Linked DNA regions of Prosthecobacter sp.. The protein of the gene in region 2 interacts with the protein of the main gene of each other region in a pairwise test. Links are inferred from orthologs where the notes say so. Each region holds a gene or a part of one and is shown on either strand. Other genes may lie near its edges. The genes, in order: U1A53_RS26855 and U1A53_RS25765.

Region 1 (3,125 bases), on a different replicon or contig from region 2:
AGCTGCGCGTGCAGTGAGGCGGCGGCAAGGAGGAAGCAGAGCAGTTTCTTCATGGTTTTGGGAGAGAGCAGGGCAATACGGAGGCGCAGGCTGAATGTTTGCCCCCGAATCTGCAAGTTCCCTCTTTGTCCTGCGTGACCTGCGGTAGCAAAACTGTTTACTCTTTGGGGCGACTGTGTTAAACACGATGAATGTCTTTAATTCGTCTGATTTTTGCCATCGCCGCCTGCCTGCTGCTGAGCAGTTGTAGTCTCATCAACACGGCGTTACGGCTGGCCCCTCTGCTGATGCTGGTAGAGGAGAGCAAGGAGGCGGGTGGTGGCAAATCAATGGAGATGCGAGGACGGCAGGTGGAAGACAGGGGGATGCATGGAATCCTGCCGGCAGATCGCAGCACCAACTCCGGGCTGGCTTTCAAACGCTGAGCATCTTGTTGTTTACAGATTCAAACCGGCATGATAAACACGCTGCTAATGAAATATTTTCGACTCGCCACACTTGTGCTGCTTCCCGTTTGCCTGACCAGTTGTGGAACTCTTAATGGCTTGATGAACAGCTATCCGGTGAGGATGATGGATCAGACTGCGACCGCACTGTTGGGTTATCTGGCGGAAAACGAGCTTCCTGCCAATGGCAAACCGGCGTCCATTCAGGATCGTGCCCGTCAGGTCGAAAATCGTGGCATCTACGCTGGTCACCTTCCTGCCGCCGGATCGCCGCGTCAGAGCATGGCGGCACGCTAGTTGCCGAGGTCCGAAATCATGGACTGGCATCGCATCCGCTCTGATTTCCCCATTCTTGACCAGCAGGTTCATGGGCATCCGCTGGTCTATCTGGACAGTGCGGCCAGCAGCCAGAAGCCGCGTGCGGTCATTCAGACGCTGTCGCACTACTACGAACGGGACAACGCCAACGTCCATCGGGCGCTGCATGAACTGAGTGTCCGTGCCACCGACGCCTTTGAAACGGCGCGGAAAAAGGTGGCCCGCTTCATCGGGGCTGCGACGGATGACGAGATCATTTTCACCCGGGGCACGACAGAAGGCATCAACCTCGTCGCCAACACCTGGGGCACGCAAAACCTCCGTCCGGGCGATGTCATTCTCGTCACAGGCATGGAACATCACAGCAATCTTGTGCCCTGGCAGCTTCTCGCCCAGCGCACTGGCGCGACGCTGAAGCACATCCCCGTGCTCGACGACGGCACGCTCGACTCGGCCGCCATTGAGGCATTGCTCAACGAGCAGGTGAAACTCTTCGCCTTCGTTCACATCTCGAACTCGCTCGGCACCATCAACCCCGCCCGTGAACTCTGTGCCAAAGCGAAGGCGGTTGGTGCGGTCACGCTGCTCGATGGCGCGCAAAGCGCCGGGCACATGCCCATCGACGTGCGTGATCTCGGCTGCGATTTCTTTGTCTTCTCCGGCCACAAGATGTGCGGGCCCACCGGGATTGGCGTGCTCTATGGCCGCATGGAACGGCTCGAAACCATGCCGCCCTGGCATGGCGGCGGTGAGATGATCCTCTCCGTCTCGCTCGAAGCCAGCACCTACAAACCGCCACCGCATCGTTTTGAGGCCGGTACACCTGACATCGCCGGGGTGATCGGACTCGCCGCCGCCATCGACTACCTCCAGGCGATCGGCCTCGAAAACATCCAGCGCCACGACCACAACCTCTCCAATTATGCCGTGCAGCAGATGCGTGAGGTGCCAGGTATTCGCATCCTGGGGCCGCAGTCCGGCCATCGCGGGGCACTCGTCGCCTTCCATCTCGACTGCGCTCATCCACATGACCTTGTCGAGTTTGCCAACAGCCACGGCGTCGCCATGCGTGGCGGTCATCACTGCACGCAGCCGCTGATGAAGCGTTTCAAAGTGCCCGGCACTACCCGCGCCAGTTTCTATTTCTACAACACGATCGAAGAAATCAACCGGCTCGTCGAAGTACTGCTCGCCGCGCGCAAATTCTTCACCTGATGCCTCTCTCCGACGACCTCCGCGATCTCTACCAGCAGGTGATCCTCGATCACTCGCGCAATCCGCGTAATCACGGCGAAATCCCGCCTCCCTGCCTGCATGCGCATGGTGACAACCCCTCCTGCGGCGACGAGATCGACGTCTGGCTCCGCCTGTCCGACGACGGCCAGAACATCGACGACCTCAAGTTCACCGGCCAGGGCTGCGCCATCAGCCAGGCCAGCGCCTCCATGATGACGCAGAAGATCAAAGGCAAGTCCAAGGAGCAGGCCGCCGCCATGCGCGAGGACTTCCGCCGTGTCGTCATGGGGGATGGAATACCGCAGGATGAAGACGCCCTCGGTGAATTGGTTCTGTTGGAAGGCGTGCAAAAGTTCCCACAGCGCGTGAAATGCGCCATGCTGGCTTGGCGGGCCGTGGAACAGGCACTCGAAGGCCAATAGCCCATGCCAGAACTTCCCGAGGTCGAAACCACGCTGCGCGGTGTTTCGCCGCATGTGATCGGCAAACGTGTGCGTGAGGTGATCATCCGCGACAAACGCCTGCGCTGGCCGGTGCCGGACGCAATTCATGAACTCGAAGGCTGCCGCATCGATTCGGGTATCCGCCGGGCCAAATACATGCTCTTTGGCACCGCCAAAGGCACGCTCATGATTCATCTCGGCATGTCCGGCAATCTGCGGGTGCTCTCACCGGACGTGCCGTTCAAGAAGCACGACCACCTGGCGATCACGCTGGACAGCGGCAAGCAACTCCGCTTGCATGATCCGCGTCGTTTCGGAGCCGCGCTGTGGATTGAGGGCGATCCCATGCAGCATGCACTGCTCAAAGACCTCGGACCCGAGCCGTTGGGGGATGAATTCACAGCCATGCACCTCCATGCCGCCTGCCAAGGCAAAACTGCCGCGATCAAGCTTGTCATCATGGACGCGCACGTCGTCGTTGGTGTTGGCAACATCTACGCCAGCGAGGCCTTGTTCATGGCTGGCATCGATCCGCGCAAGCCTGCGGGCAAAGTCACGCGTCCGCGTCTTGAAAAGCTGGTCAAAGCCATCCGCGATGTGCTCGCAGCCTCGATCAAGATGGGCGGGACGACATTGCGCGACTTTGTGAACGAGAGTGGCGAGCCCGGTTACTTCGCCCAGA
Region 2 (3,321 bases):
AAAACTCGCAGAACGCCGTGGACCAGTTCCTCACCCAGTTGCTGCAAACACCGACGGGCAACGAGATGGAGGCGGGATTTCAGAAGGAGCAGCTCAACGACGCGCTGGCCTACTGCATGCGCGGACTGCCGGCGCTGGAGCAATCGCCCACGCTCGGGGTCGAACGGCTGCGCTCGTATGGCAACATCGGCCAGCTTCACCTCAAGCTGCGTAACAGCGTGCAGGCGGTGACCTTCCTCACCAAGGCACGTGAGCAGGCCCTCGAATTGATCAGCCAGGGGGCCGGCGAAGGCGCGCAGATTGCACTCTACCAGCAGTGGCTGGGCCGTTACAGCCTGCTGCTCTCCGACATCCGCAGTCGTGAAGGACGCCACGCGGATTCACTCACGCTGCTGAAGGACGCCACGGAGAATCTCGACAAAGGCCTGGCCGCCGATCCGAAAAACCGCCTCGCGCGCAACGAATGCGCCCGTGCGTGGCTCGAATACGGCCTGCGCACCTTGCGCAACGGCGACGTGGCCGATTCCGAGCAGGCCATGGCACGCGTGCCGGCCATTCTTGATGCGAAGCTCATCGGGCACGACCTCATCAATGACGAAAAATTCATCCTTGCCCGTGCCAAGTTTGCCAAGGGCATCAGCCAGCGTGACGCGGGCAAGACCGAGGACGCGCTCAACACGCTCATCGATTCCGTGAAGGACATGGGCGAACTCGTGCTCGGCAGCAGTCCGCGCAACCAGGACCAGGCCCTTCTTCTCGCCGAGGCCTACACCGAGCTCGCCGAGTTGATCGGGCGTCATTTCAGCGGGGCTGATGCCAGGGAGGCGCACAACCAGGCCCTGCCCATCCTGCTCGAATTGAACCGGCTCATGCCCGAGTGGGCCGAGGTGAAGTACTTCCTCTCTCGCACTTACGGTGCCCTCGCCTCGCTCGCGCGCGATGCCGGCAGTCCGTCCGAAGCCAGCAAGAAGAAACAGGACGCCATCGAGCTGGTGAACGAAATCCTCGCGGATGACCCGACCAACGCGCGCTACGGCTTCCTGCTGGCCAAGCTGCGCGGTGAATACGCCGAACTGCTGGCCGACAGCGGCAAGACCAGCGGTGCCATTCCGATCGCGAAGCAGGCCGTGGAATCCCTTGAAGCGCTCATCACCGCGCAGCCGCCGTCAGAGAAGCTCACGCCGGAGCGCCGCATGTGGGCCAGCCAGCTCGCGCAGCTTTATGGCTCGCTCGGTCACACGAGCGAAAGCGCCGGAAAAAAAACCGAGGCCAAGGCCGCTTTCGCCAACGCCGTCGCCATCTGGGAAAAACTCGCCGCCGCCATCGCCAACGACGAGGCCATCCAGGCCGGTTTGAACTGGAGCAAGGGCCGTCTCGCGAAGATCAAATGACCCTGGCAGAGAAACAGCAGTCGCTCATCGACGACCTGAACATCATCCACGATCCGCACGAGCGCCTGAACGCCGTCGTCTCACGCGGCGCGTCGATGAAACTGGATGCCGCGCACAAGATCGAGGCGAATCTCGTCCCCGGCTGCGTTTCCCGCGTCTGGTTGCACGGCGAACTCGTCGATGGTCGCACTCGTTTCGTCTGTGATGCCGAATCCCCGATGGTCAAAGGCCTCGCCGCGCTGTTGTGCGAACTCTACACCGATTCCGATCCGCAAGAGGTCGTCACCATCGATCCGAAAGTCTGGGAAGGCTGTGGTTTCACCAAAATGCTCTCGCCGACACGTTTGAACGGCCTCGCGAACATGCGGAAACTCATCCGCGAGATGGCGGAGCGGTTCGCTTGATGCTTCCCAAGAATTTTTGGAACAGAAGATAACGGAGGAAACAAAGGTCTGACTCTGCATCAATCCGGCCTCCGTTAACTTCGTTATCTCCTGTTAAAATCAGGACACTGCACTTCCCGATGCTTCGTCTCCAAAACTTCCACGGCCCCGAACTCGAACCGCATCTCGATGCGCTCGGCTCCCTGCGCATCACCGTGTTTCGCGAGTTCCCGTATCTCTACGACGGCAGCCTCGACTACGAACGCGAGTACCTGCGCACCTACCTGAAATCCAAGAGCAGTCTGGTCGTGCTGGCCTTCGACGGTGATCGTGTCGTCGGTGCCACCACCTGTCTGCCGATGCTGGATGAAGGCCCGGAGTTTCAGGTGGCCTTTGTGAAGGCCGGTTACGATCTCGCCACCATTTGCTACTTCGGCGAATCCATCCTGCTACCCGAGTATCGTGGTCAGGGCATCGGCAAGGAGTTCTTCGCTCGTCGTGAGGCCCATGTTCAAGCCTTGGGCATGAAACTCAGCACCTTCTGCGCTGTGGATCGCACCGCCCATCATCCGTTGCGTCCCGCAGGATACCGCCCGCTCGACGACTTCTGGCGCAGCCAAGGCTATGTGAAGCATCCCGAGTTGCAGGCCACGTTTGTGTGGAAGGAGATAGGTGAGGCGGCCGAATCACCGAAGACGCTGACGTTTTGGACGAAGAGGGCGGCGTGAACGGATCTCAAGCTGTTGGGTGTTCGTGTCAGATGTTCATTGATCTTCAGCCCGACGGCGATCACTCTGACCAGGCATTCCTGCCTGGCATTTTCACAACCTCCGACATCCAACGAACATGCAAGAGACAGAACTGCTAGAGCAAGTGGAGTTGCTTGCGGGGAACACGAGGCAAAAATCTTTCCGCCTCGCTGCGGAGTTCATCATCCGTCACAAGATGCGAAGAATCGTCGAGACCGGATGCTTTCGCGGACAGCCGGCCGCCACGACACAGGCGCACATCGAGAACCGCGGCCATGACGGGCAAAGCACGGTCATTTTCGCGCTGCTGGCCAGGGAGCTCGGCTGTGTCTTCGACTCCTACGACAAGGATCCCAACCATGTCGCGCGGGCACGTGAGCTGCTGAGTCTCTTCGGGCTGCAGGATTCGGCCAATTTTCACATCGGGGACTCGGTGATCGCGCTTTCCCAGCGCAGCGAGCCCATTGATTTCATTTATTTCGATTCCTTCGATCACAACCCCAACAATCCGTTGCCGTGTCAGTTGCACCAGCTTGCCGAGGTTGGCGCGGCCCACGGCAAACTCCAGCGGCCCGCTGGAATCCTGCTGGATGACTGCAAATTCGCGACCGGCGGCAAAGCCGGCCTCAGTGACCCCTTTTTGAGATCAAGAGGCTGGAAGCTCGAGTTCGACGGCTACCAGAGGCTTTTCACATGGCTGGAATGAACATTGTGCCAGCAGTGGAGTTCATCCTGCCGTCCGAATATAGGGGCTACATACCTCGGTTTTTGGGAGTTCTGCCGTCGCACTTGCCTGAG

What was found.
Region 1: the proteins of U1A53_RS25765 (region 2) and U1A53_RS26855 interact in binary tests that used the Escherichia coli proteins (3 or more experiments, as listed by UniProt). The link is inferred for Prosthecobacter sp. from one-to-one orthologs.

The regions. Positions count from the first base shown.
Region 1 is NZ_JAXMIH010000030.1:106,583-109,707, forward strand. The notes cover bases 67-2,870. They hold U1A53_RS26855 (cysteine desulfurase), read left to right. Parts: upstream 67-761; coding sequence 762-1,979; downstream 1,980-2,870. Other genes in these bases: U1A53_RS26845 (hypothetical protein), read left to right, coding at 192-425; U1A53_RS26850 (hypothetical protein), read left to right, coding at 456-743; sufU (Fe-S cluster assembly sulfur transfer protein SufU), read left to right, coding at 1,979-2,422; mutM (bifunctional DNA-formamidopyrimidine glycosylase/DNA-(apurinic or apyrimidinic site) lyase), read left to right, coding at 2,426-2,870. Also shown: U1A53_RS26840 (PVC-type heme-binding CxxCH protein), read right to left, coding at 1-53; more of mutM, read left to right, coding at 2,871-3,125. UniProt on the Escherichia coli protein: Cysteine desulfurases mobilize the sulfur from L-cysteine to yield L-alanine, an essential step in sulfur metabolism for biosynthesis of a variety of sulfur-containing biomolecules.
Region 2 is NZ_JAXMIH010000028.1:147,770-151,090, reverse strand. Bases 92-3,091 are described here. They hold U1A53_RS25765 (SufE family protein), read left to right. Parts: upstream 92-1,387; coding sequence 1,388-1,795; downstream 1,796-3,091. Other genes in these bases: U1A53_RS25755 (hypothetical protein), read left to right, coding at 2,720-3,091; U1A53_RS25760 (GNAT family N-acetyltransferase), read left to right, coding at 1,915-2,502; U1A53_RS25770 (protein kinase), read left to right, coding at 92-1,391. Also shown: more of U1A53_RS25770, read left to right, coding at 1-91; more of U1A53_RS25755, read left to right, coding at 3,092-3,229. UniProt on the Escherichia coli protein: Participates in cysteine desulfuration mediated by SufS. Cysteine desulfuration mobilizes sulfur from L-cysteine to yield L-alanine and constitutes an essential step in sulfur metabolism for biosynthesis of a variety of sulfur-containing biomolecules.